4 regions of the Pseudorhodoferax sp. genome follow, and region 1 is predicted to be linked to each of the others. Evidence: predicted binding sites of a transcription regulator. Region 1 holds the regulator's gene; each other region holds the start of a gene.
The links. Region 1 encodes sigma-54, which starts transcription at its own class of promoters, with help from an activator protein. Its sites were predicted from a motif close to TGGCANGNAANCTGCTTT; they were not measured.
Positions count from the first base shown of each region.

Region 2: a site for sigma-54 is predicted at 2,672-2,689, ahead of QM782_RS15245 (CmpA/NrtA family ABC transporter substrate-binding protein). Genes of this name have one in related genera too.
Region 3: a site for sigma-54 is predicted at 2,878-2,895, ahead of mdoH (glucans biosynthesis glucosyltransferase MdoH). Genes of this name have one in related genera too.
Region 4: a site for sigma-54 is predicted at 1,362-1,379, ahead of glnA (type I glutamate--ammonia ligase). Genes of this name have one in related genera too.

Region 1 covers NZ_JASGJZ010000001.1:1,597,787-1,603,458, reverse strand. The annotation lists gene QM782_RS07485 (THUMP domain-containing class I SAM-dependent RNA methyltransferase) at 1-926, opposite strand, end outside; gene QM782_RS07480 (RNA polymerase factor sigma-54) at 929-2,509, opposite strand; gene lptB (LPS export ABC transporter ATP-binding protein) at 2,523-3,302, opposite strand; gene lptA (lipopolysaccharide transport periplasmic protein LptA) at 3,304-3,915, opposite strand; gene QM782_RS07465 (thiol:disulfide interchange protein DsbA/DsbL) at 4,027-4,683, opposite strand; gene QM782_RS07460 (SPOR domain-containing protein) at 4,733-5,461, opposite strand; gene argS (arginine--tRNA ligase) at 5,472-5,672, opposite strand, start outside.
Region 2 covers NZ_JASGJZ010000001.1:3,248,621-3,254,292, reverse strand. The annotation lists gene QM782_RS15260 (Hsp20/alpha crystallin family protein) at 1-187, shown strand, start outside; gene tsaD (tRNA (adenosine(37)-N6)-threonylcarbamoyltransferase complex transferase subunit TsaD) at 215-1,246, opposite strand; gene QM782_RS15250 (nitrate- and nitrite sensing domain-containing protein) at 1,315-2,526, shown strand; gene QM782_RS15245 (CmpA/NrtA family ABC transporter substrate-binding protein) at 2,844-4,100, shown strand; gene ntrB (nitrate ABC transporter permease) at 4,112-5,035, shown strand; gene QM782_RS15235 (ABC transporter ATP-binding protein) at 5,029-5,672, shown strand, end outside.
Region 3 covers NZ_JASGJZ010000001.1:1,097,296-1,102,967, reverse strand. The annotation lists gene QM782_RS05245 (purine-nucleoside phosphorylase) at 1-577, opposite strand, end outside; gene mdoH (glucans biosynthesis glucosyltransferase MdoH) at 782-2,827, opposite strand; gene QM782_RS05235 (sigma 54-interacting transcriptional regulator) at 3,049-4,455, opposite strand; gene QM782_RS05230 (hypothetical protein) at 4,457-5,131, opposite strand; gene QM782_RS05225 (sensor histidine kinase) at 5,121-5,672, opposite strand, start outside.
Region 4 covers NZ_JASGJZ010000001.1:2,931,882-2,937,553, reverse strand. The annotation lists gene QM782_RS13815 (EI24 domain-containing protein) at 1-415, shown strand, start outside; gene QM782_RS13810 (competence/damage-inducible protein A) at 393-1,220, shown strand; gene glnA (type I glutamate--ammonia ligase) at 1,429-2,844, shown strand; gene QM782_RS13800 (hypothetical protein) at 2,982-3,470, shown strand; gene glnL (nitrogen regulation protein NR(II)) at 3,536-4,558, shown strand; gene ntrC (nitrogen regulation protein NR(I)) at 4,608-5,672, shown strand, end outside.

The DNA of each region.
Region 1 (5,672 bases):
TCGCCGTAGGGCGGGTTCAGCAGCAGCACGCCGGGCTCCTCGCACGGCGGCAGGCGTTGCAGCGCGTCGCCGCCGCGCAGTTGCACGGCCTCGGCCACGCCGGCGCGCTCGGCGTTGCGCTGCGCGAAATCGACCATGCGGTGCGCCACGTCGCTGCCGAACACCGGCGCCGTGGGGGCGTGGCGCGCGGCCTCGGCCTCCTCGCGCAGTGCCTGCCACACGTGCGGCTGGAACGGCGCCAGTCGCTCGAAGCCGAAGCGCCGCCGCAGCCCGGGCGCCACGCCGCAGGCGATCTGCGCGGCCTCGATGGCGATCGTGCCGCTGCCGCAGCAGGGGTCGTACAGCGGGGTGCGGGCATCCCAGCCGCTGGCCGCCAGCATGGCGGCGGCCAGCGTCTCCTTCAGCGGCGCGTCGCCGGTGTCCGCGCGCCAGCCGCGCTTGAACAGCGGCTCGCCGGAGCTGTCGATGTACAGCGTCAGCCGGTCGGTCGTCAGGTGGGCGTGGATGCGCACCTGCGGGGCGCGCGTGTCCACGTCGGGCCGGCTGCCGGCGCGGTCGCGGAAGCGGTCGGCGATCGCGTCCTTGATGCGCAGCGCGGCGAAGTTCAGGCTTTTCAGGGGGCTGCGCTGCGCGGTCAGCTCGATCCTGAAGCTCTGGCGCGGGGTGAACCAGGCTTCCCAGGCGACGCCGGCGGCGACCTCGTACAGGTCCTGCTCGTGGCGGTAGCCGCCGTGCGCCAGCTCGATCAGCACGCGCTGGGCCAGCCGGCTGTACAGGTTCAGCCGCATGGCGTCGCGCCACGGCGCCGACAGCCGCACGCCGGCGCGGCGCGCCTGCACCGGGCAGCCGGCGATGCGTGCGGCCTCGTCGGCCAGCAGGGCCTCGACGCCGGCGGCGCAGGGCAGGAACAGGCGCAGGTGCTGCACGGCTAGAGCGCCTTGCGCAGGTTGGTCGGCGCGATGCGCAGCGCCTCGCGGTACTTGGCCACGGTGCGGCGCGCGCACTCGATGCCCTGTTCCTTCAGCATCTCCGAGAGCTGGCTGTCCGACAGCGGCTTCTTCGGGTCCTCGGCCGAGACGAACTGCTTGATCAGCGCCCGCACCGCCGTGCTGGAGGCATTGCCGCCGGTCTCGGTGCCCAGCGAGGAGCCGAAGAAGTACTTCAGCTCGAAGGTGCCGAACGGCGTGGCCATGTACTTGGCCGTGGTCACGCGGCTGATGGTGGACTCGTGCAGGCCCAGCTCGTCGGCGATCTCGCGCAGCACCAGCGGGCGCATGGCCAGCGCGCCGTGCGTGAAGAAGTTCTTCTGGCGCTCGACGATGGCGTTGGACACGCGCAGGATGGTGTCGAAGCGCTGCTGGATGTTCTTGATGAACCAGCGCGCCTCCTGCAGCCGCTGCTGCAGCGCGGCGGTGTCGGAGGCGTCCCGGCCGCCGCCGCGGTGCTGCTTGAGCGCGTTGGCGTAGATGTCGTGCACGCGCAGGCGCGGCATCACGTCGGGGTTGAGTTGGACCTTGAAGCGCGCCTGGGCGCCGCGCCCGACCTTGGTGACGATCACGTCCGGCACGATGACGTTGCGCTCGACGTCGACGAACTTGCGGCCCGGCTTGGGCTCCAGCCGCGTGATCAGCGCCAGCGCGGCCTTGACGCCGGCCTCGCTGTCGTCGCACAGGTGGGCCAGGCGCTTGAGGTCGCGCCGTGCCAGCAGCTCCATGCTCTGGCGGCACACGCGCAGCGCGGTGCCGCGCAGCGCGGGGTCGACCTCGTCCTCCGGCAGCACCCGGATCTGCAGCGCCAGGCATTCGCCCAGGTCGCGCGCGCCGACGCCGGCCGGCTCCAGGTTCTGCAGCAGGCGCAGCGCGACGGTGAAGCGGTGCAGCAGCTCCTCGCGCGCCTCCGGGTCCTCGGGGGCGAAGCCGGCGGCCAGCTCCTCCAGGCTGTCTTCGAGGTAGCCGTCCTCGTTCAGCGACTCGATCAGGAAGCGCAGCGCCGCCGTGTCCTCCGCGGACAGCCGCAGCGCCAGCGCCTGGCGGTGCAGGAAGTCCTGCAGCGACTCCTGGCTGCGCGCCAGCTCGGTGGCGTCGGCCTCGCCCTCCTCGCCCTGGCCGTTGCCGCGGGCCGGCGCGTCGCCGCCCCATTCGCTGTCGTCCGGCGCCAGGTCGTGCGTGCCGTCGCCGTCCCAATCGTGCTCGTCGGCCTGGCCGGTCAGCGGCGATTCGGCCTCGCCACGGGTGTCGGCCAGGCCCTCGCTGGCGTAATCCAGCCCGCTCTGGGCCGCCACCTCGGCCTCGCGGTCGTCGTCGCGCACCGGTGCGTCGGACTGCGCCAGGCCGAAATCCTCGCCCGCATGGTCGTCCATGGCCTGTTCGAGGAACGGGTTCTCGTCGAGCATCTGCTCGACCTCCTGGGACAGCTCCAGCGTGGACAGCTGCAGCAGCCGGATGGATTGCTGCAGCTGCGGCGTGAGCGCCAGGTGCTGCGAGACGCGCAGGGACAGGCTTTGCTTCATGGCGCGGCCCCGGCTACATCCTGAAGTGCTCGCCGAGGTAGACCCGGCGCACTTCCGCGTTGTCGACGATCTCGGCCGGCGTGCCCTTGGCCAGCACCCGGCCCTCGCTGATGATGTAGGCGTGGTCGCAGATGCCCAGCGTCTCGCGCACGTTGTGGTCGGTGATCAGCACGCCGATGCCGCGGCCCTTCAGGAAGCTGACGATGCGCTGGATCTCGATCACGGCGATCGGGTCGATGCCGGCGAAGGGCTCGTCCAGCAGGATGAAGCGCGGCTGCGTGGCCAGCGCGCGGGCGATCTCCACGCGCCGCCGCTCGCCGCCGGACAGCGCCAGCGCCGAGGCCTCGCGCAGGTGGTCCACCCGCAGGTCCTGCAGCAGCGCGGTCAGGCGCTGCTCGATCTCGGCGCGGCCGAACGGCTTGCCGGCCGCGTCGCGCTGCAGCTCCAGCACGGCGCGCACGTTGTCCTCGACCGACAGCTTGCGGAAGATCGAGGCCTCCTGCGGCAGGTAGGACAGGCCAAGCTGCGAGCGCCGGTGGATCGGCATCTGCTCGACCGACCGGCCGTCGATGCTGATCTGCCCGCCGTCGGCCCGTACCAGGCCCACGATCATGTAGAACGAGGTGGTCTTGCCGGCGCCGTTGGGGCCGAGCAGGCCGACGACCTCGCCCTCGTGCACGGTCAGCGACACGTCCTGCACCACCTTGCGGCTGCCGTAGGACTTCTGCAGCCGGCGGGCCTCCAGCCGGCTGCGGCCGGGGATGGCGATCGTGCTGTCCTGCGCCGGCGCCACGCTACTGCTTCTCCGTGCCCAGCCGGGTGCTGGGCCTGAGCGTGGCGGGCGGCTGGGCCGGCGGCTGCGGGCTGCTGGCCGAGGGCTGCGGCGACAGCATGGCGCGCACGCGGCCGGAGGGGTCCTTGGCACCGGGCCGGGCGGCATCGACCGTGAACACCTCGGTCACGTTGTTGTAGACGATCACGTCGCCGGTCACCTCGTCCTGCAGCTTGTCCTTGGCCAGCCGGCGCATGATGGCGCGGCGCGTGAAGGTGACCTTGTCGGCCCGGCCGTCGTAGTGGATGACCTCGCCCTCGCCTTCGATGAACTCGTCCAGCCCTTCGCGCTTTTGCCGGTAGAACGCGCGCTGGCCGGGCGCGGCCGTAATCGTGCCGAACTGGTAGCCTTGCGCGTCCTTCCAGACTTCCACGCGCTCGCCGCGCGCCAGGATCGTGCCCTTGGTCACGACCACGCGGCCGGTGAACACGTTGACCTGCTTCAGGTCGTCGTAGCGCATGGCGTCGGCCTCGACGTTCATGGGCTTGTCGCGGTCGGCCCGTTCGGCCTGGGCCAGGCCGGCGGCCAGCGCGAGGACGGCGGCGGCGATGAGGGGGCGGTGGAGGATGGTCATCAAAGGCACGATTCTTGCTCAGCCATTGTAGCGGTCACGCATGGTGGCAGAAACGACAGGGCCCGCGTCAGCGGGCCCATTGTGCAGTGCAATAAGTCGCAGGTCCACGCCTTATGTTCGCGGTTTGCCGCGCAGGTCGGCCAGCAGCACGTCGGTGATCTGCAGCGCGCGGTCCATGGACTTGGCCGTCTCGCCGTCGATGTAGTAGCGCCCCTGGACGCCCAGGGCCGGCACGCCGGCGAGCTTGTAGGCGTCCTGCAGCTGGGTCGCCTTGCGCACCTTGGTGCTCACGTTGAACGAGTTGTAGGTCTCCACGAACTTGGCCTGGTCCAGGCCCTGCTTGACGGCCCAGGCGATCACCGCGTCGTCCGTGTTCAGGCGCTGCCGCTCGACGTGGATCGCGTGGAAGGCCTTGGCGTGCAGGGTGTCGAGCTGGCCCAGCGCCTCCAGCGCGTAATAAAGCTTCTGCAGCGGCACGAAATCGCTGCGGAAGGCCACCGGCGCACGGCGGAAGGCCACGTCGGGCGGCAGCCGCTTGACCCAGGCCTCCAGCTGCGGCTCGAACAGGTTGCAGTGCGGGCAGGCATACCAGAAGAACTCGACCACCTCGATCTTGCCCGCGGGCGCTTCGGTGGGCGCGGGCTTTTCGAGCACCAGGTAGTCGGTGCCGGCCTTGGGCCGGCCCTGCGCCAGCACGGCCGGGGCCTGCACCAGGCCGAGGGCGGCGGACGCGGCCAAGCCGGCTTTCGAGAACTCACGACGTTTCATTGGTTTCACTCCTTGGGGCGGTTCTGAGCGGCGACGGATGCAAAAAGTTTCAGCGCTGCACGCGCACCAGCGCGGCTTCGGAGCCCGCGCCTTCCAGCCGGGACTTGGTGCGCTCGGCCTCGTCGCGCGAGCGGTACGGACCCATGCGCACGCGGTAGACGGTGCGGCCGGCCTGTTCGCGCTCGGTCACGCGGGCTTCCAGGCCCTGCATGGCGAGGCGGGCGCGCTGCGCCTCGGCGTCGTCCGGGCTGCGGAAGGCGCCGGCCTGCACGAAATAGTCGAACGGATCGGGCGCGGCCGTGGCCGGCGCCACGGTGGGCGTGGGGCCGGCGGCGCGGGAGCGGGCGCGCGCCAGGTCGCCGAGCGGATCGGCCGATGGCGCCGGCGCCGGGCGTGCGGCCGGGGCGGGCGCCGGGCTCGGCAGCGCGACGGCCGGCGGCGCGACGGGGGCCACGGGGGCGGCAGGTGCGACGGGCGCCGTGGGCGCTGCGGGTGCCGGCCGCGCGGAACCGCGGCTTTGCAGCGGGGCGTTCGGATCCCAGTTCTGGTTGCGCCGGCTCTCGGCATCGTCGTCGGCCGTGCGGGACGACGGCGCCTTGCCGGTCATGAACGGCACCGGCACCTTGGTCACGTAGATGGCCAGCGCCAGCGCCGCCACCAGGCCCACGACCACGCCGCCGATGAAGCCGATCACGGTGCCGCCCCAGGCGGTGCCGCGCGGACTGCCCGCGCCGGACCGGGCGGCCGGCGCCCGCTTGCGTTGTTGCGCTTGTGTCATGGCTTCGGCTTCACATCTTCTCGGGCGCGCTGACGCCCAGCAGGGCCAGGCCGTTGCGCAGCACCTGGGCCGTGGCGGCCACCAGCGCCACGCGCGCGGTGCGCACGGCCGGATCGTCGACCAGGATGCGCTCGGCATCGTAGTAGCTGTGGTAGCTGGCGGCCAGCTCGCGCAGGTAGAACGTCACGTCGTGCGGCGCGAACTCGGCCGC
Region 2 (5,672 bases), 1.7 Mb from region 1:
CATCGAAGGCGCCGTGGTGCGCATCGAGAGCACCGACGCGTCCGCGCGCAAGGTCAAGGCCGCCTACGAGTTGCCGCAGGAGATCGACGCCGCCGCGAGCAGCGCCACGCTGGAGAACGGCGTGCTGACGCTCAAGCTGGCCAAGAAGCAGCCGGTCAGCAACGTCACGCCGCTGGCGATCCAGTAACTCGCGCGCCGCACCCGCTCGGCGCCCTCACGGCGAGGCGTCGAGCGGCCAGCGCGGCCGCACGTCGAACGCATAGCGCCGTTCGGCCTGCTGCACGCCGGCCTGGATGCGCATGGCCGCCGCCATCGCGATCATGGCGCCGTTGTCCGTGCACAGTTCCAGCTCCGGGTAGTGCACCCGCACCCCTCTTCGCGCGCAGGCAGCGTCGAGCTGCGCACGCAGCGCCCGGTTGGCACCCACGCCGCCGGCCACCACCAGCCGCCGTAGGCCGCTCTGTTCGAGCGCCGCGAGCGACTTGCGCACCAGCACCTCCACGATGGCCGCCTGGGTCGCGGCCGCCAGGTCCGCGGCGCGTGCCGGTAGCTGTTCGCCGAGTTTTTTCGCCTGCGTCAGCACAGCGGTCTTCAGGCCGGCGAACGAGAAGTCGAGATCGCCGCTGTGCAGCAGCGGCCGCGGCAGCGTGAAGGCCTTGGCATCGCCCTGCTCGGCCAGCCGCGCCAGCGCCGGCCCGCCGGGATAGCCCAGGCCCAGCAGCTTGGCCGACTTGTCGAAGGCCTCGCCGGCCGCGTCGTCGATGGTCTCGCCCAGCATGGCGTAGCGGCCCACGCCGTCCACCCGCATCAGCTGGGTATGGCCGCCCGACACCAGCAGCACCACGAACGGGAATGCGGGCGGGTCGGCCCCCATGAAGGGCGACAGCAGATGCCCTTCCAGGTGATGCACCCCCAGCACCGGCCGCTCCAGCGCGGCGGCCAGCGCGCAGGCCACGCCGGCGCCGACCAGCAGCGCACCGGCGAGGCCGGGACCGCGCGTGTAGGCGACCACGTCGACCGCGCCCAGCGTGCGCCCGGCCTGGGCCAGCACCGCCTCAGTCAACGGCAGCACGCGGCGGATATGGTCGCGGCTGGCCAGCTCCGGCACCACGCCCCCGTAGTCCGCATGCATGCGGACCTGGCTGTGCAGCGCATGCGCGAGCAGGCGCGGCAGCGCGCCGCCGGCCCACTCCACCAGGGCCACGCCGGTTTCATCGCAGGAAGATTCGAATCCCAGAACGAGCATGGGTGCCAGTGTATGCAGTGCGCGGCGCCACGCGGCACGCTTGTTGCTGGATGCCCTGTGCCCCGACGATGAAATCCGATCTCCATTTCCTCATTGCCGCACGCGAATGCGAGATCGGCGAACTCGAGCAGCTCGCGCTGGGTGGCGAGCTGGTCCGGCTGATCGCGCGCCTGGTGCACGCGCTGCAGCGCGAGCGCGGCCTGACCAACATGTTCCTGGGCTCGCACGGCACCCGCTTCGCCGAGCAGCGCGCCAGCCAATGCCTGCAGTGCGATGCGGCGGCGCAGGCGCTGCGCGCGCATTTCGACGCGATGGACACCTCGGCGGTCCATCCGGTGCGCAACGGCGCGCGCCTGTTCAGCCGCATCGCCGGCGTGCTGCATGGGCTGGACGCGCTGCCCGCGCTGCGGCGCGACGCCGCTGCCCAGGCCATCGACGTACCGGCGGCCAACGCTGCCTTCGTCCGGCTGATCGCCGGCCTGCTGCAGGTCGTGTTCGAAGCGGCCGACAGCGCCACCGACCCGGACGTCTCGCGCGCGCTGGTGGCCTTGTTCAACCTGATGCAGGGCAAGGAGTTCGCCGGCCAGGAGCGCGCCTTCGGCGGTGCCTGCTTCGCCCAGGGGCACATGGACGCGGGCCGGCAGCAGCAGTGGCTCGACCTGATCGAGTCGCAGGAGCGCTGCTTCCGCATCGCGCTCGACTTCGCCGGGCCGGCCGTGCAGGCCACCTGGCAAGCCGCCGCCGGGGCCCGCACGCAGGCCGAGCTGGAGCGGCTGCGCCGCATCGGCTGCGCGCTGCGCGCCGACGGGCAACTCGACCCGGAGCTGGCCCTGGTCTGGTTCGAGTGCTGCAGCCAGCGCATCGATGCGCTGCGCGAAGTCGAGGAACTGCTGGCCGGCGAACTGCTGCGCCTGTGCGCCGCGCGGATCGACACGGCCAGGGCCGAACTGCGCGACCACGAGGCGATCCGCGACGCGCTGGTCCGCGCCGCCGGCACGCCGTCGGCGAACCCGCCCTACGGCCCGCAGCTGGAGCGCTCGATCATGGCGCTGGTGCAGGAACAGTCGCGCCGGCTGCAGCAGATGGCCGACGAACTGGAAACGGTGCGCGCATCGCTGAACGAGCGCAAGATCATCGAGCGCGCCAAAGGCCTGCTGATGGCCTCGCGCAAGCTCAGCGAGGCCGACGCCCACAAGATGATGCGCCGGACCGCGATGAACCAGAACCGCAAGCTGCTGGACGTCGCCCAGTCGATGCTGGCGCTGTCGGACTACCTCTGACCGGACCGTTCCGGCCAGCGGCCGGAAGCTTGCTGCATCGCACAATTCTTGTGCCCGTGCACCACGATCGCTCCCGCAGCAGCGCCCATGGGCCGGCGTGCAGGGCGCCACCCCCTCGATCCGCCGCCGATCCGGGCACGACGGCTGGCATGGGACCTGCATGGAGCTGTCCGCGAGCAGAGCCAACGGCGGCTCCTGTTCCCCGGCTTCCAGCCCCATGGACAACGGCGTCCATCCCTCGTCTGCGCAGGTGCGCGGGTGCGGGATGGACGCCGTTTCGTTTTCCGCCCCGCTTGTCGATCCCAGGAGTTCGCCCCATGACCCTTCCAGCCTCCCCTCGCCCCGCGCCGGCGCGCCGGGACTTCCTCCGCCGGGCCGGCGCCGCCGGCGCGACGGCGCTGCTCGGCGACCTGGCCGCGCGCGGCGCCTGGGCCGCCGGCTCGGACGCGCCCGAGCGCAAGGAGGTCAGGATCGGCTTCATCCCGCTGACCGACTGCGCCAGCGTGGTCATGGCTTCGGTGCTGGGCATCGACCAGAAGTACGGCGTCAAGATCATCCCCAGCAAGGAGGCCAGCTGGCCCGCGGTGCGCGACAAGCTGCTCAACGGCGAGAACCAGTTCAGCCACATCCTGTACGGCCAGTTGCTCGGCCTGCACGTGGGCATCGGCGGCAACAAGACCGCCATGGCCAGCCTGATGACGCTGAACCGCAACGGCCAGGCCATCACGCTGTCGAAGAAGCTGGCCGACCGAGGCGCCACCGACGGCGCGACGCTGGCCAAACTCATGGCCACGGAGAAGCGCGAATACACCTTCGCGCAGACCTTTCCGACCGGCACGCACGCGATGTGGCTGTACTACTGGCTGGCAGCCCACGGCGTGCACCCGCTGCAGGGCGCCAAGATCATCACCGTGCCGCCGCCGCAGATGGTGGCCAACATGCGCGTGGGCAACATGGACGGCTTCTGCGTCGGCGAACCCTGGGGCCAGCGCGCCATCATGGACGGCGTCGGCATCACCGCCACCACCACGCAGGCGATCTGGAAGAACCATCCCGAGAAGGTGCTGGGCACCACCGCCGCCTTCGCCGCCGCCAACCCGAACACCTGCCGCGCCGTCGCGGCCGCGATCCTGGAAGCCGGCCGCTGGATCGACGCCTCGCTGTCCAACAAGCAGAAGATGGCCGAGACCATCGCCGCGCGCTCGTACGTGAACACCGACAAGGCCGCCATCGTCGACCGCATCCTGGGCCGCTACGACAACGGCCTGGGCAAGAGCTGGGACGACCCCGACCACATGAAGTTCTACGACGAGGGCCAGGCCACCTACCCCTACCTGTCCGACGCGATGTGGTTCCTGACGCAGCACAAGCGCTGGGGCCTGCTGAACGCGCACCCTGACTACCTGGGCGTGGCGCGCGAGGTCAACCGCATCGACCTGTACAGGCAGGCCGCGGCAGCCTCGAAGACACCGCTGCCCTCCAGCAACCTGCGCAGCAGCAAGCTGGTCGACGGCGTGGTCTGGGACGGCAAGGATCCGGCCAGGTACGCCGACGGCTTCGCCATCAAGGCCTGAGGAGAACGACCATGGTATCTGCCGTCTTCCATGGCCCGCTGGAGGCCGCCACCGCGGCCCGCGCGGCCGCCGAGCCCAGCCGCGACCTGACCGCGCCCGCCAGCGCCGCGGCCGTGCCGGCCCCGCCCGCCGCCACCCGCAGGCGCGCCATCGACTGGCGCGGCCTGTGGCTGCGCGTGCTGCCGCCGGTGCTGGGCATGGGCTTTCTGGTGCTGGTCTGGGAATTGGTGGCGCACTTCAGCGGCAACAGCTTCCCGCGCCCGCTGGAGACCTGGCAGCAGGCGGTCGAGGTCTTCAGCGACCCGTTCTACCGCACCGGCCCGAACGACCAGGGCGTGGGCTGGAACGTGCTGGCCTCGCTGCAGCGCGTGGGCCTGGGCTTCGGCCTGGCGGCGCTGGTCGGCATTCCGTTGGGCTTCCTGATCGGGCGCTTCGCCTTCCTGTCGCGCATGTTCAACCCGCTGATCAGCCTGCTGCGCCCGGTCTCGCCGCTGGCCTGGCTGCCGATCGGCCTGCTGATCTTCAAGGGCGCCAACCCAGCCGCGATCTGGACCATCTTCATCTGCTCGATCTGGCCCATGGTCATCAACACCGCCGTCGGCGTGCAACGTGTGCCGCAGGACTACATGAACGTGGCGCGCGTGCTGAACCTGTCCGAATGGAAGATCGCCACCAAGATCCTGCTGCCGGCCGTGCTGCCCTACATGCTGACCGGCGTGCGCCTGGCCGTCGGCACGGCCTGGCTGGTGATCGTGGCGGCCGAGATGCTGACCGGCGGCGTGGGCATCGGCTTCTGGGTCTGGGACGAGTGGAACAACCTGAACGTCAAGAACATCCTCATCGCCATCTTCGTGATCGGCATCGTCGGGCTGCTGCTCGAACTCGCGCTGGTCAAGCTGGCCTCGGCCTTCACCTTCGAGGAGGTCCAATCGTGAACGATCCGAAGTACATCGACATCCAGGGCGTCGAGCAGCGCTTCAAGACCGCGCGCGGCCCGTTCACCGCGCTGCGCGACATCCGCCTGACGGTGGCCAAGGGCGAGTTCGTCGCGCTGATCGGCCACTCGGGCTGCGGCAAGTCCACGCTGCTGAACCTGATCGCCGGCCTGACCCGCCCGACCCAGGGCGTGCTGCTGTGCGCGGACAAGGAGATCGCCGGCCCCGGCCCGGAGCGCGCCGTGGTGTTCCAGAACCATTCGCTGCTGCCCTGGCTGACCTGCTTCGAGAACATCCACCTGGGCGTGGAGCGGGTGTTCGGCGACCGCGAGACCAGAAGCCAGCTGCGCCAGCGCACCGACGCCGCGCTGGCCCTGGTCGGCCTGGCGCATGCCGCCCACAAGCGGCCCGGCGAGATCTCCGGCGGCATGAAGCAGCGCGTGGGCATCGCGCGTGCGCTGGCCATGGAACCCAAGGTGCTGCTGATGGACGAGCCCTTCGGCGCGCTGGACGCGCTGACGCGCGCCAAGCTGCAGGACGAGCTGCTGGCCATCGTGCAGAAGACCCGCAGCACCGTGGTCATGGTCACGCACGACGTCGACGAGGCCGTGCTGCTGTCCGACAAGATCGTGATGAT
Region 3 (5,672 bases), 500 kb from region 1:
CGGGGTTGAGCCGGAAGCGCCGGTATTCCTCGTAGCCCTTGCGCGGCATGAAGGTCGGCGCGCCCGGCGTGTTTTCCTCCGGCGCCCAGCGGTGGCCCAGGTCGTAGTCGACCAGCCAGCTGCCCCAGAACACGTCGCCGATGGTGCCGCGGGACGGCGGCGTGCCGGCCACGCCGGTGATCAGGTAGTAGGCCTGGGAGAAGTCGAAGGCCGGGTTCAGCAGGATGGCCTGCATCGACGCCGAGGAATTGACCTTGCCCATGCCCAGCACCGCGCCGCACACGCCGTCGCTGTTGCAGTACACGGGCGCGATGGCGCCGGCCACGCGGATGGGCGTGGCGTTCTGCCAGTAGCGCTCGTACCAGTGCTGGAACTCGCCGGCGCGGTCGCCCGTGTTCCGGCCGATCTCGAACATGGCGGCGACGAAGACCTTGACGCGGATCGGCGCGGCCGCTGCCGCGGGCGCCGGCGCGGCGGCGACGGAGGCCGCTGGCCCCGGCCCCGTGGCGCAGCCGGCCAGCAGGGCCGCGGCGGCCAGCCAGGCCGCGGGTTGGAGGAACGGGCGGAAAGATGTCATGGGAAAGTGCCTTGCTTGGAGAGTGGAGCCGGGCCGCGCGGCCGCGCCATTGGACCGCCGCCCGGCCCTGCATCCTAGGCAGGCCGGGCGCGGCTTCCAAGCATCGATTTTCGTGCGGGGTGTGCGCGCAATGCGTATGGGGCTGCTGCGGCGGAAAACGAAAACGCCCCGCGGGGGGCGGGGCGTTCCGTGGGGCGTGGCGGCTCAGGCGGCCAGTGCCAGCGGCGTCTGCCGCAGCGGCAGCCTGGCGTGCATCCAGGCGCGGCGCAGCACGGCCGGCGACCAGCTTTCCTCGGGGATCAGCAGCCAGCGCTGGCGGCGCATGGCGGCGCCCAGGTCGCTGCGGCTGGTCAGCACGCTGACGGGGATGGCCAGCAGCAGCGGCAGGCCCACCGGCAGCAGCCACACCAGCGCGCTCGGGTCGATCAGCGCGATGCCGGCGGCCAGCAGCGCGATCACGCCGCTCATCGGTGCCAGGCTGCGCGCGGCATCGCGCCAGCGCAGGGCCGCGGCTTCCCGCGGGGGCGACTTCCACTCCAGCTTCAGGCCGGTCAGCGCGACCAGCACGAACAACGAGTGGGCCAGCATGCGCACCGGCGACTGCAGCATGGCCATGAAGGCTTCCAGCGCGGCGCTCTTGACCAGGCCGAAGGTGCCGCCGTAGCGGCGCTGCTCGCCCTGGATCAGCACGGCGGCGATGCCCAGCACGCGCGGCAGGAACAGCACGGCCAGCGTCCAGACCCACAGGCCGACCAGCTCGCCCGGCACGGCCGACAGGGCCTGGCCCACGCCGGCCAGGCCGGTGGCCTGGGCATGGCCGTTCAGCCACAGCGCGGTGCCCAGCGTCATGAAGGCCAGCCACAGCGGGGCCGACAGGTAGGACATGGCGCCGGTCGCGAACATCGCGCGGTGCACGCCGGCGATGCCGGGCTCGGCCATCAGGCGCGCGTTCTGCAGGTTGCCCTGGCACCAGCGGCGGTCGCGCTGCAGCTCGGACAGCAGGTCCGGCGGCTGTTGCTCGTAGCTGCCGACCAGGTCGGACACCAGCCACACGTGGAAGCCGGCGCGGCGCATCAGCGCGGCCTCGACGAAGTCGTGCGACAGGATGCCGCCGGACAGGCCGCCCGTGCCCTTGATCGGGGCCAGCGCGCAGTGCTCCATGAAGGGCTGGACGCGGATGATGGCGTTGTGGCCCCAGTAGTGGGACTCGCCCAGCTGCCAGTACTGCATGCCCAGCGTGAACAGGCGGCCGGTCATGCGCGAGGCGAACTGCTGCGCGCGGGCGTGCAGCGTCTGGTGGCCGATCGACTGCGTGGCGGTCTGGATGATGCCGGCGCGCGGATGGGCTTGCATCAGCTTGACCATGGAGGTCAGGCAGTCGCCGCTCATGACGCTGTCGGCGTCCAGCACGACCATGTACTTGTAGTCCTTGCCCCAGCGGCGGCAGAAGTCGGCCACGTTGCCGGCCTTGCGGTGCGTGCGCCGCGTGCGCAGGCGGTAGTAGACCTCGATGCCCGGGGCGCCCTGGCCCTCGGCGGCCAGCACGGCGCGCAGGTCTTCCCAGGCGGCGCGCTCGGCGCGCTGCTTCTCCGGGTCGTTGCTGTCGGACAGCACGAACACGTCGAAGGCGCGGCCGTGGCCGGTGGCCAGCACCGACTCGCAGGTGGCGCGCAGGCCGGCGAACACGGTGGCGACGTCCTCGTTGCAGATCGGCATGATGATGGCCGTGCGCGCATCGGCGCCGGTCGGCATCGCGTGGTCGCGCACCTGCCGGGCCGACAGCGCATGCCGGTCGCCGCGCAGCACGACGAAGAAGCCCATCAGCGCGGTGCCGAAGCCCGACACGATCCAGGCCGACAGCAGCGCGAACAGCGACAACTGGCCGATCTCCAGGAACAGGTTGTCGTAGTCCGGCTGCATGCCGGCGAACAGCGTGGTGGCCAGCGCGGTGGTGGCCAGCACGATCAGCAGCAGCGCCAGGCGGCGGCGGCTGGCGGCCCGTTGCCAGGGCTCCTGCGGCGCCTGGGCGACGCGGGCGGCGGCCGGCCGCACGCCGGGCAGCGACATCAGCAGGGCCGTGCCCACGCTGTTCCAGAAGCCGCGCCACGGGCGCGGCGTCATCGAGCCGCGGTTCACCGGCGGCGCGGTGACCGAGTTCGGGTGGCGCTCCGCACGCAGCGCGCTGCGCTGCTGGTCCCAGGCGCGACCGACGATCTGCCGGCCGACGCGGGCGAAGTGTTGTGGGTCCATGGTGCTCTCGGGTTGCGTGGAGGGGTGGGAGACGATGCTCATGCCCTTCTAGTGCAAACCCCATGCCAGCCGAAAAATCCATGCTGAATCAAAGACTTGCATGGATTTTTCGAGGATCCTGCCGGCCGGTCCCGGAAAACGGCCCCGGAACCCCCTGGTTTTGTCGCCAAACGGCGACAAGTCAACCGGTGTTTGCTGGATTCTTCTGGAGCGACAAGGACTTAGCCTTGTCGTGGTTCGGCGACGCCATCGCCAGGAGCCGCCGATTCCCCCTTGAACAGGCCCGGCGTCAGCTCGTGCTTCTGCATCAGCCGGTAGAACTCCGTGCGGTTGCGGTCGGCCAGGCGGGCGGCGTCGGCGGCGTTGCCGTCGGTCAGCTTCAGCAGGTTGATCAGGTACTCGCGCTCGAACTTGCGCTTGGCCTCGGCGTAGGGCAGCACCTCGATCGCCGGCTGGCGCAGCGCGCGCTGCACCAGCGCCAGCGGCACCAGCGGCGTGGTGGACAGCGCGCATACCTGCTCGACCACGTTGTGCAGCTGGCGCACGTTGCCGGGCCAGGCGGCGGCGGTCAGCGCCTTCAGCGCCTCGGGCGCGAAGCCGGACAGGCGCTTGTGGTACTTGCTCGCCAGCCGCTGCAGGAAATGCTGGGCCAGCAGCGGGATGTCCTCGCGCCGCTCGGCCAGCGGCGGCAGCGTCAGCGTGACGACGTTCAGGCGGTAGTACAGGTCCTCGCGGAACTGGCCGGCCGCCATCGCGCTCTCCAGGTCGCGGTGCGTGGCCGACAGGATGCGCACGTCCACCGGGATCGACTGGCTGGAGCCGAGCGGGCGCACCGCGCGCTCCTGCAGCACGCGCAGCAGCTTGACCTGCAGCGCCAGCGGCATGTCGCCGATTTCGTCGAGCAGCAGCGTGCCGCCGTCGGCGGTCTGGAACAGGCCCTTGTGGTTGGTCACGGCGTCGGTGAAGGCGCCGCGCACGTGGCCGAACAGCTCCGATTCGAGCAGCGCCTCGGGGATGGCGCCGCAGTTCACCGCGACGAAGGGCTTCTTCGCGCGCGCGCTGGCGTTGTGGATCGCGCGCGCCAGCAGTTCCTTGCCGGTGCCGCTGTCGCCCAGCATCAGCACGCTGGCGTCGGACTGAGCGACCATCTTGGCCTCGGCCAGCACCTCGGCCATGCGGCCCGAGCGGCTGACGATCTCGTCGCGCCAGCGCTCGTCGCCGCCGGCCTGCGGCACCGGCGCGGCCGGCGCCGACAGCGACAGCGCCTGCGCGATCTTGTCCAGCAGGGCCTTGCCGTCGAAGGGCTTGGTCAGGTAGGTGAACACGCCGCGCGCCGTGGCTTCCACCGCGTCGGGGATGGTGCCGTGCGCCGTCAGCAGGATCACCGGCAGCGCCGGGTGCCGGGCGCGCACCAGGTCGAACAGCGCCAGCCCGTCGCGGCCGGGCAGCTGCACGTCGGACAGCACCAGCTGCGGCGGCTCGATGTCGAGCTGGTTCAGCGCCGCCTCGGCCGAGCCGACGGCCGTCACGCGGTAGCCGGCGGCCGTCAGCCGCATGGACAGCAGGCGCAGCATGTCCGCGTCGTCGTCGACGACCAGCAGGTGCGCGCGGGGGGCGGTGGCGGCCATGTCAGGGCTGCTGGGGGAGGCGGTGCTGCGCACCGTTGTTGGCCGGCGCCGGGCGCGAGGTCAGGCTGCGCTCGAGCGCGCGCATCGCCTCCAGCCGCTCGTTCAGCTGGTCGATGCGGCGCTGCTGGTCGCGCAGCTGCTGGGCCTGGCGGTCCAGCGCGTCCTCCACCCGGCGCTGCTCGGCGTAGCGCGCGGCCAGCATGCCGGCCAGCGGGTACAGGCCGCGGGCCTCCTCGCGCGGATTGCCCAGCACGCGCTGGGTCAGGCCCAGCGCGCGCGCCAGGTCGGCCGGCACGCGCGTCTGCGCCAGCGCGATCGCCAGCTGCAGTTCCTGGCCGGGCTGGCGTTGCGGCTCCGGCGTTTCCGACAGCCGCGTCAGCTCCTGCGCCAGCTCGGACGGCGCCATGCGGCGCACGCGGTCGGCGTAGACGAGCAGGGCGTGCGAGGTGGTGCTGCCTTCCGTGCGCACGCCGCCGGGCAGGCCGCCTTGCACCGGCAGGGCCACCACCGGCCCGGCCGGCGGCGGCGCGACCACGGCCGGCGGCGGGGGCGCGGCCGGGACGGCGGGCGGCGGCAGCGGTGCCGGCGGCGGCACGGCGCAGCCGGCCAGCACGGCGGCGGCCAGCGCAGACCAAAGGGGAGGGAACGCGCGGGCCGCGCGTGGTTCAGGACACATGGGGCAGTTCGATGCGGAAGTGGGCGCCGGGCGTGCCGGCCAGCAGCGTCATCTTGCCACCATGCGCTGCGATGTATTCGTGAACGATCGAAAGACCGATGCCAGTACCTTTCACGACGCCCTCGGGCTGGCGCTGGCCACGGTAGAAGGGTTCGAAGATGCGCTCGCGGTCGGCCGCGGCCACGCCGGGGCCCTGGTCGATCACGTCGATCTGCACGCGCTGGTCGAGCTGCTGCAACTGCAGCTCGATGCGCCCGCCCGGCGGCGAGAAGCGGATCGCGTTGGACAGCAGGTTGGCCAGCACCGTGCCGATCTTGGCCGCGTCCACCTGCGCCGTCACGCTCGGCCCCTCGACCTGCACCGTGAGCTGGTTGGCGCGCCATTGCAGGCGCTGGGCGTCGACCTGGGCCTCGATCAGCGCCAGCAGGTCCACCCGCTCGCGCCGGAGCTGGCGCGCCTCGAAGGCCGCCGCGTTGAAGCGCAGCAGCGCCTCGATCTGCTCCTGCAGCTGCATGGTGTTCTGGCGCAGGATGCCCGCGAC
Region 4 (5,672 bases), 1.3 Mb from region 1:
CTGGCTGACCTACCGCGTGATGTCCTACGACGTGCTGGCCGAGCATGCCAGCAAGCCCGAGCGCGTGGCCCTGATGCGCGAGCACCGCGTGATGCTGCTGGTGCTGGGCGTGCTGACCGGCTACCTGGGCGCCGCGCCGGCGCTGGTCTGGGCCTGGGGCGCGCTGGCCATCGTGCTGGCACCGGTGCTGGTGCCGCTGGCGATCTGGCTGTACACGCTGGTGTTCGCATTCTCGGCGCTGTGGTTCACCCACTACGCACTGGCGGCGCTGCAGGCCATGCGCATGGCGGAAGCCGCCGACGTGCGGGCCGTCGAGCCGCCCGCCTCCGCCCCGGCGACCGAGCTGCTGGTGGAGCAGGGCCCGGCCGGTTCCCCCTCCTCCACCTCCGCCTATGTCCCTCTGCCTCCCCCCTGAAGTACCGCCCCGGGCCATCGGCCTGGTCATCATCGGCGACGAGATCCTGTCCGGCAAGCGCGCCGACAAGCACCTGGCCAAGGTCATCGAGCTGCTCGCCGCGCGCGGCCTGCAGCTGGCCTATGCCGACTACGTCGGCGACGTGCCCGAACGCATCACCGCCACGCTGGAGCGCGCCTTCGGCAGCGGCGACCTGGTGTTCAGCTGCGGCGGCATCGGCGCCACGCCCGACGACCACACCCGCCAGTGCGCCGGCCGCGCGCTGGGCCGCCCGCTGGTGCTGCATCCCGAGGCCGAGGCGCTGATCCGCGAGCGCATGCGCGACGTGGCGCGCGAGCAGGGCCTGCCCTACGAGCCCGAGCGGCCGGACAACCTGCACCGGCTGAACATGGGCGTGTTCCCCGAGGGGGCCGCCATCATCCCCAACCCCTACAACAAGATCCCGGGCTTCAGCCTGGGCCACGTGCACTTCGTGCCCGGCTTCCCGGTCATGGCCTGGCCGATGATCGAATGGGTGCTGGACACCCGCTACCGGGCCTTGTTCGCCCAGGCAGCCTGGGCCGAACGCTCGGTCATCGTCTACGGCGCCATGGAATCCGCGCTGGTGCCGCTGATGGAAGCCATCGAGCGCGAGCATCCCGGCGTGCTGGTGTTCAGCCTGCCCAGCGTCGACCACCCGGAGCACGGCCACCACATCGAGCTCGGCGTGAAGGGCGCCGCTGCGGCCGTCGCGCCCGCCTATGCGGAACTGCTCGCCGGCCTGCGCGCGCACGGCCTGCCGCTCGGCCCCGAACTGGTGCGTTGAGCGTGCATCGATCTGGTGCGCAACCAGGATCGCACCATTGATGTGCGGAATCGTCCGCCTGAGCAGTAGGATGCGCGGTCTGCCGCCCGTGGAGCCGCAACGCCATGCGATCGGATTTGCCGTTTTTGGTGCGTCGGTCCGTGGCATGGAAACTGCATCCGCATCGCCGTCTTTCTTGTAGACCCCAAACCAACCCCAGGAGCTTTTGATGGCCAAGACCGTCGCAGACGTGATGAAGATGGTGAAGGAGAACGAAGTCAAGTTCGTCGACTTCCGGTTCACCGATACCCGTGGCAAGGAGCAGCACGTCACCGTCCCCGTGTCGCATTTCGACGAAGACAAGTTCACCTCCGGTCACGCGTTCGACGGTTCCTCGGTCGCCGGTTGGAAGGGCATCGAAGCCTCGGACATGCAGCTCATGCCCGACCCGAACACCGCCAACATCGACCCCTTCTTCGAAGAGACCACGCTGTTCCTGCAGTGCGACGTGATCGAGCCGGGCGACGGCAAGGCCTACGACCGCGACCCGCGCTCCATCGCCAAGCGCGCCGAGGCCTACCTGAAGGCCTCCGGCCTGGGCGACACCGCCTACTTCGGGCCGGAACCCGAATTCTTCATCTTCGACGGCGTGCGCTGGAGCAACGAGCCCGGCCGCGTGTTCAGCGAGATCGAGGAATACGAAGCCCCCTGGAACAGCGGCGCCAAGCTGGAGGGCGGCAACCGCGGCCACCGGCCCACGGTCAAGGGCGGCTACTTCCCGGTGCCCCCGGTCGACAGCACGCAGGACATGCGCGCCGAGATGTCCCTGATCCTGGAAAGCCTGGGCGTTCCGGTCGAGGTGTTCCACCACGAAGTGGCCGGCGCCGGCCAGAACGAGATCGGCACCAAGTTCTCCACGCTGGTCGAGCGCGCCGACTGGACCCAGGTGCTGAAGTACGTGGTCTGGAACGTCGCCAACAGCTACGGCAAGACGGCCACCTTCATGCCCAAGCCCTACGCCGGCGACAACGGCTCGGGCATGCACGTGCACCAGTCCATCTGGAAGGACGGCAAGAACCTGTTCGCCGGCGACGGCTACGCCGGCCTGTCGGACTTCGCGCTGTTCTACATCGGCGGCATCATCAAGCACGCCCGCGCGCTGAACGCCATCACCAACCCCGGCACCAACAGCTACAAGCGCCTGGTGCCCGGCTTCGAGGCCCCGGTGAAGCTGGCCTACTCGGCCAAGAACCGCTCGGCGTCGATCCGCATCCCCTACGTGGCCAACCCCAAAGGCCGCCGCATCGAGGCGCGCTTCCCGGACCCCTCGTCCAACCCCTACCTGTGCTTCTCGGCCCTGATGATGGCCGGCCTGGACGGCGTGGAGAACAAGATCCACCCGGGCGAGGCCGCCACCAAGGACCTCTACCACCTGCCGCCGGAAGAGGACAAGCTGGTCCCCACCGTCTGCCACAGCCTGGACCAGGCCCTGGAGTACCTGGACAAGGACCGCGCGTTCCTGACCAAGGGCGGCGTGTTCAGCGACTCCATGCTGGACGCCTACATCGACCTCAAGATGACCGAGGTGACGCGCTTCCGCATGGCGCCGCACCCGGTCGAGTTCGACATGTACTACTCGCTGTGATGCCCTGCACCGGCCTGCTGCAGCATGGCAGCGGGCCGGCCGGTCGCAGCAAAGGACGGCCCGGCCGTCCTTTTTTACTGGGGGCGGCACGGTACCATTGGCCGCGCCTCCAACCCGAACGCGATCCCTGCAGACGCATGAAGCACGCCCTCGTCCTCGCCCTTGCCGCTGCCGTGCCCATCGCCGGCGCCCGGGCCCAGGTCTACCGCTGCGGCAACGAATACACCAACAGCATCCGCGACGCGCGCGAGGCGCAGCAGCGCGGCTGCAAGCTGGTGGAGGGCGGCAACGTCACCGTGATCGAGGCGCCCAAGGCGCGGCCGGCACCGGCGCCGGTGCGCGCGCCGGCGGCCGGTGCCGCGCCGCGTGCGGAAGATCCGGCGCAGCGCGCACGCGACGGCGAGGCGCGCCGTATCCTCGAAGCCGAGCTGAAGAAGGCCGAGGCCCGGCGTGCCGAACTGCTGAAGGACTACAACAACGGCGAGCCCGAGAAGATCGGCATCGAGTCCCGCAACTACCAGCGCTACCTGGACCGCGTGGCCGAGATGAAGGCATCCATCGACCGCGTCGAGAGCGACATCGCCGGCATCAAGCGCGAGATCGCGCGGCTGCCGCCCGCACAGTGAAGCGCGCTTCTCCGCTCGCGCGCGCGGCATCCGCCCCGGCCGCGCGCTTCCACGCCTTCGACCTGCTGGCCACGCTGGTCGCGGTGCTGCGCATCGACGGCGTGGTGCTGTTCGCCAACGCGGCGCTGGAGGACGCGCTGGGCTTTTCGCGCCGCAGCATCGAAGGCTCGCAGTTCCCCGAGTTCTTCACCCAGCCCTACCTGCTGCAGAACGCGCTCGAAGGCGCCGGCGGCAACGAATTCGCGGCGCTGCGCTATGACGCCTGGCTCAAGCGCGCCACCTACGAGCCGCTGCCGGTGCATGTGGTCGTGGCACCGGCCGAGCAGGAAGGCGAGGTCATCATCGAGCTGCTGCCGCTGGAGCAGCAGGCGCGGCAGGACCGCGAGGAGCGGCTCATCGACCAGGCCCAGGCCAACAAGGAACTGATCCGCAACCTGGCGCACGAGATCAAGAACCCGCTGGGCGGCATCCGTGGGGCGGCGCAGCTGCTGGAGATGGAGATCGACTCGCGCGACCTGATCGAGTACACCCAGGTCATCATCCACGAAGCCGACCGGCTGCAGAGCCTGGTCGACCGCCTGCTCGCGCCGCACCGCCGGCCGCACGTGGTGGGCGACGTCAACATCCACGAGGTCTGCGAGCGCGTGCGTTCGCTGATCATGGCCGAGTTCCCGCGCGGCCTGCGGGTGGTGCGCGACTACGACACCTCGATCCCCGAGTTCCGCGGCGACCGCGAGCAACTGATCCAGGCCGTGCTGAACATCGTGCACAACGCGGCCCAGGCGCTGGCCGACCGCATGGCCGCCGGCGACGCCGAGATCGTGCTGCGCACGCGCATCGCGCGGCAGATCACCTTCGGCAAGCAGCGCTACCGACTGGCACTGGAATTGCATGTCATCGACAACGGACCGGGGGTCCCGGAGTCGATCAAGAGTCGCATCTTCTACCCGCTGGTATCGGGTCGCGACGGCGGATCGGGGCTGGGGCTCACACTGGCGCAGACCTTCGTGCAGCAGCACCATGGCCTGATCGAGTGCGAGAGCATCCCCGGCCGAACCGATTTCAAGATACTGATTCCGCTGCCGTGAGGCTCCGTGTCCGGCGCTGCGGCGGGATCACCCCGAGGTGACGAGGACGATGAAGCCGATCTGGATCCTAGACGACGACCAATCCATCCGCTTCGTGCTGGAGAAGGCACTGCTGCGCGAGAACCTGCCCACGCGCAGCTTCACCAACCCGCGCGAAGTGCTGGCCGCGCTGGAAGCCGCCGGCGACGACGAGGGCCCCCAGATCCTGGTCAGCGACATCCGCATGCCCGGCGGCTCGGGCCTTGACCTGCTGGCCAAGGTCAAGGAGCTGCAGCCCGGCCTGCCGGTCATCATCATGACCGCCTTCTCCGACCTGGACAGCGCGGTCTCCGCGTTCCAGGGCGGCGCCTTCGAATACCTGCCCAAGCCCTTCGACCTGCCCAAGGCCGTCGAGCTGATCCGCCGCGCGGTGGACGAGAGCCAGCGCGAGGAAGTCGCCGAGGAGCGCATGTCCGCCGCGCCCGAGATGCTGGGCCAGGCCCCGGCCATGCAGGACGTGTTCCGCGCCATCGGCCGGCTGAGCCAGAGCAACGTCACGGTCATGATCACCGGCGAATCCGGCTCGGGCAAGGAGCTGGTGGCGCGCGCGCTGCACAAGCATTCGCCGCGCGCGGGCGGCCCCTTCGTCGCGATCAACACCGCCGCGATCCCCAAGGATCTGCTGGAGTCCGAGCTGTTCGGCCACGAGCGGGGCGCCTTCACCGGCGCGCAGACCATGCGGCGCGGCCGCTTCGAGCAGGCCGAAGGCGGCACGCTGTTCCTCGACGAGATCGGCGACATGCCGTTCGACCTGCAGACGCGGCTGCTGCGCGTGCTGTCCGACGGGCACTTCTACCGCGTCGGCGGCCACAACGCAGTGAAGGCCCACGTGCGCGTGATCGCCGCCACGCACCAGGACCTGGAGCAGCGCGTGCGCGAGGGCGTGTTCCGTGAGGACCTGTTCCACCGCCTGAACGTGATCCGGCTGCGGCTGCCACCGCTGCGCGAGCGCAAGGAAGACATCCCGATGCTCACGCGCCACTTCCTGCAGCAGAGCGCGGCCCAGCTCGGCGTGGAGCCCAAGCGCATCTCCGACGCGGCGCTGGCCCAGCTCGGCCAGTTCAACTTCCCCGGC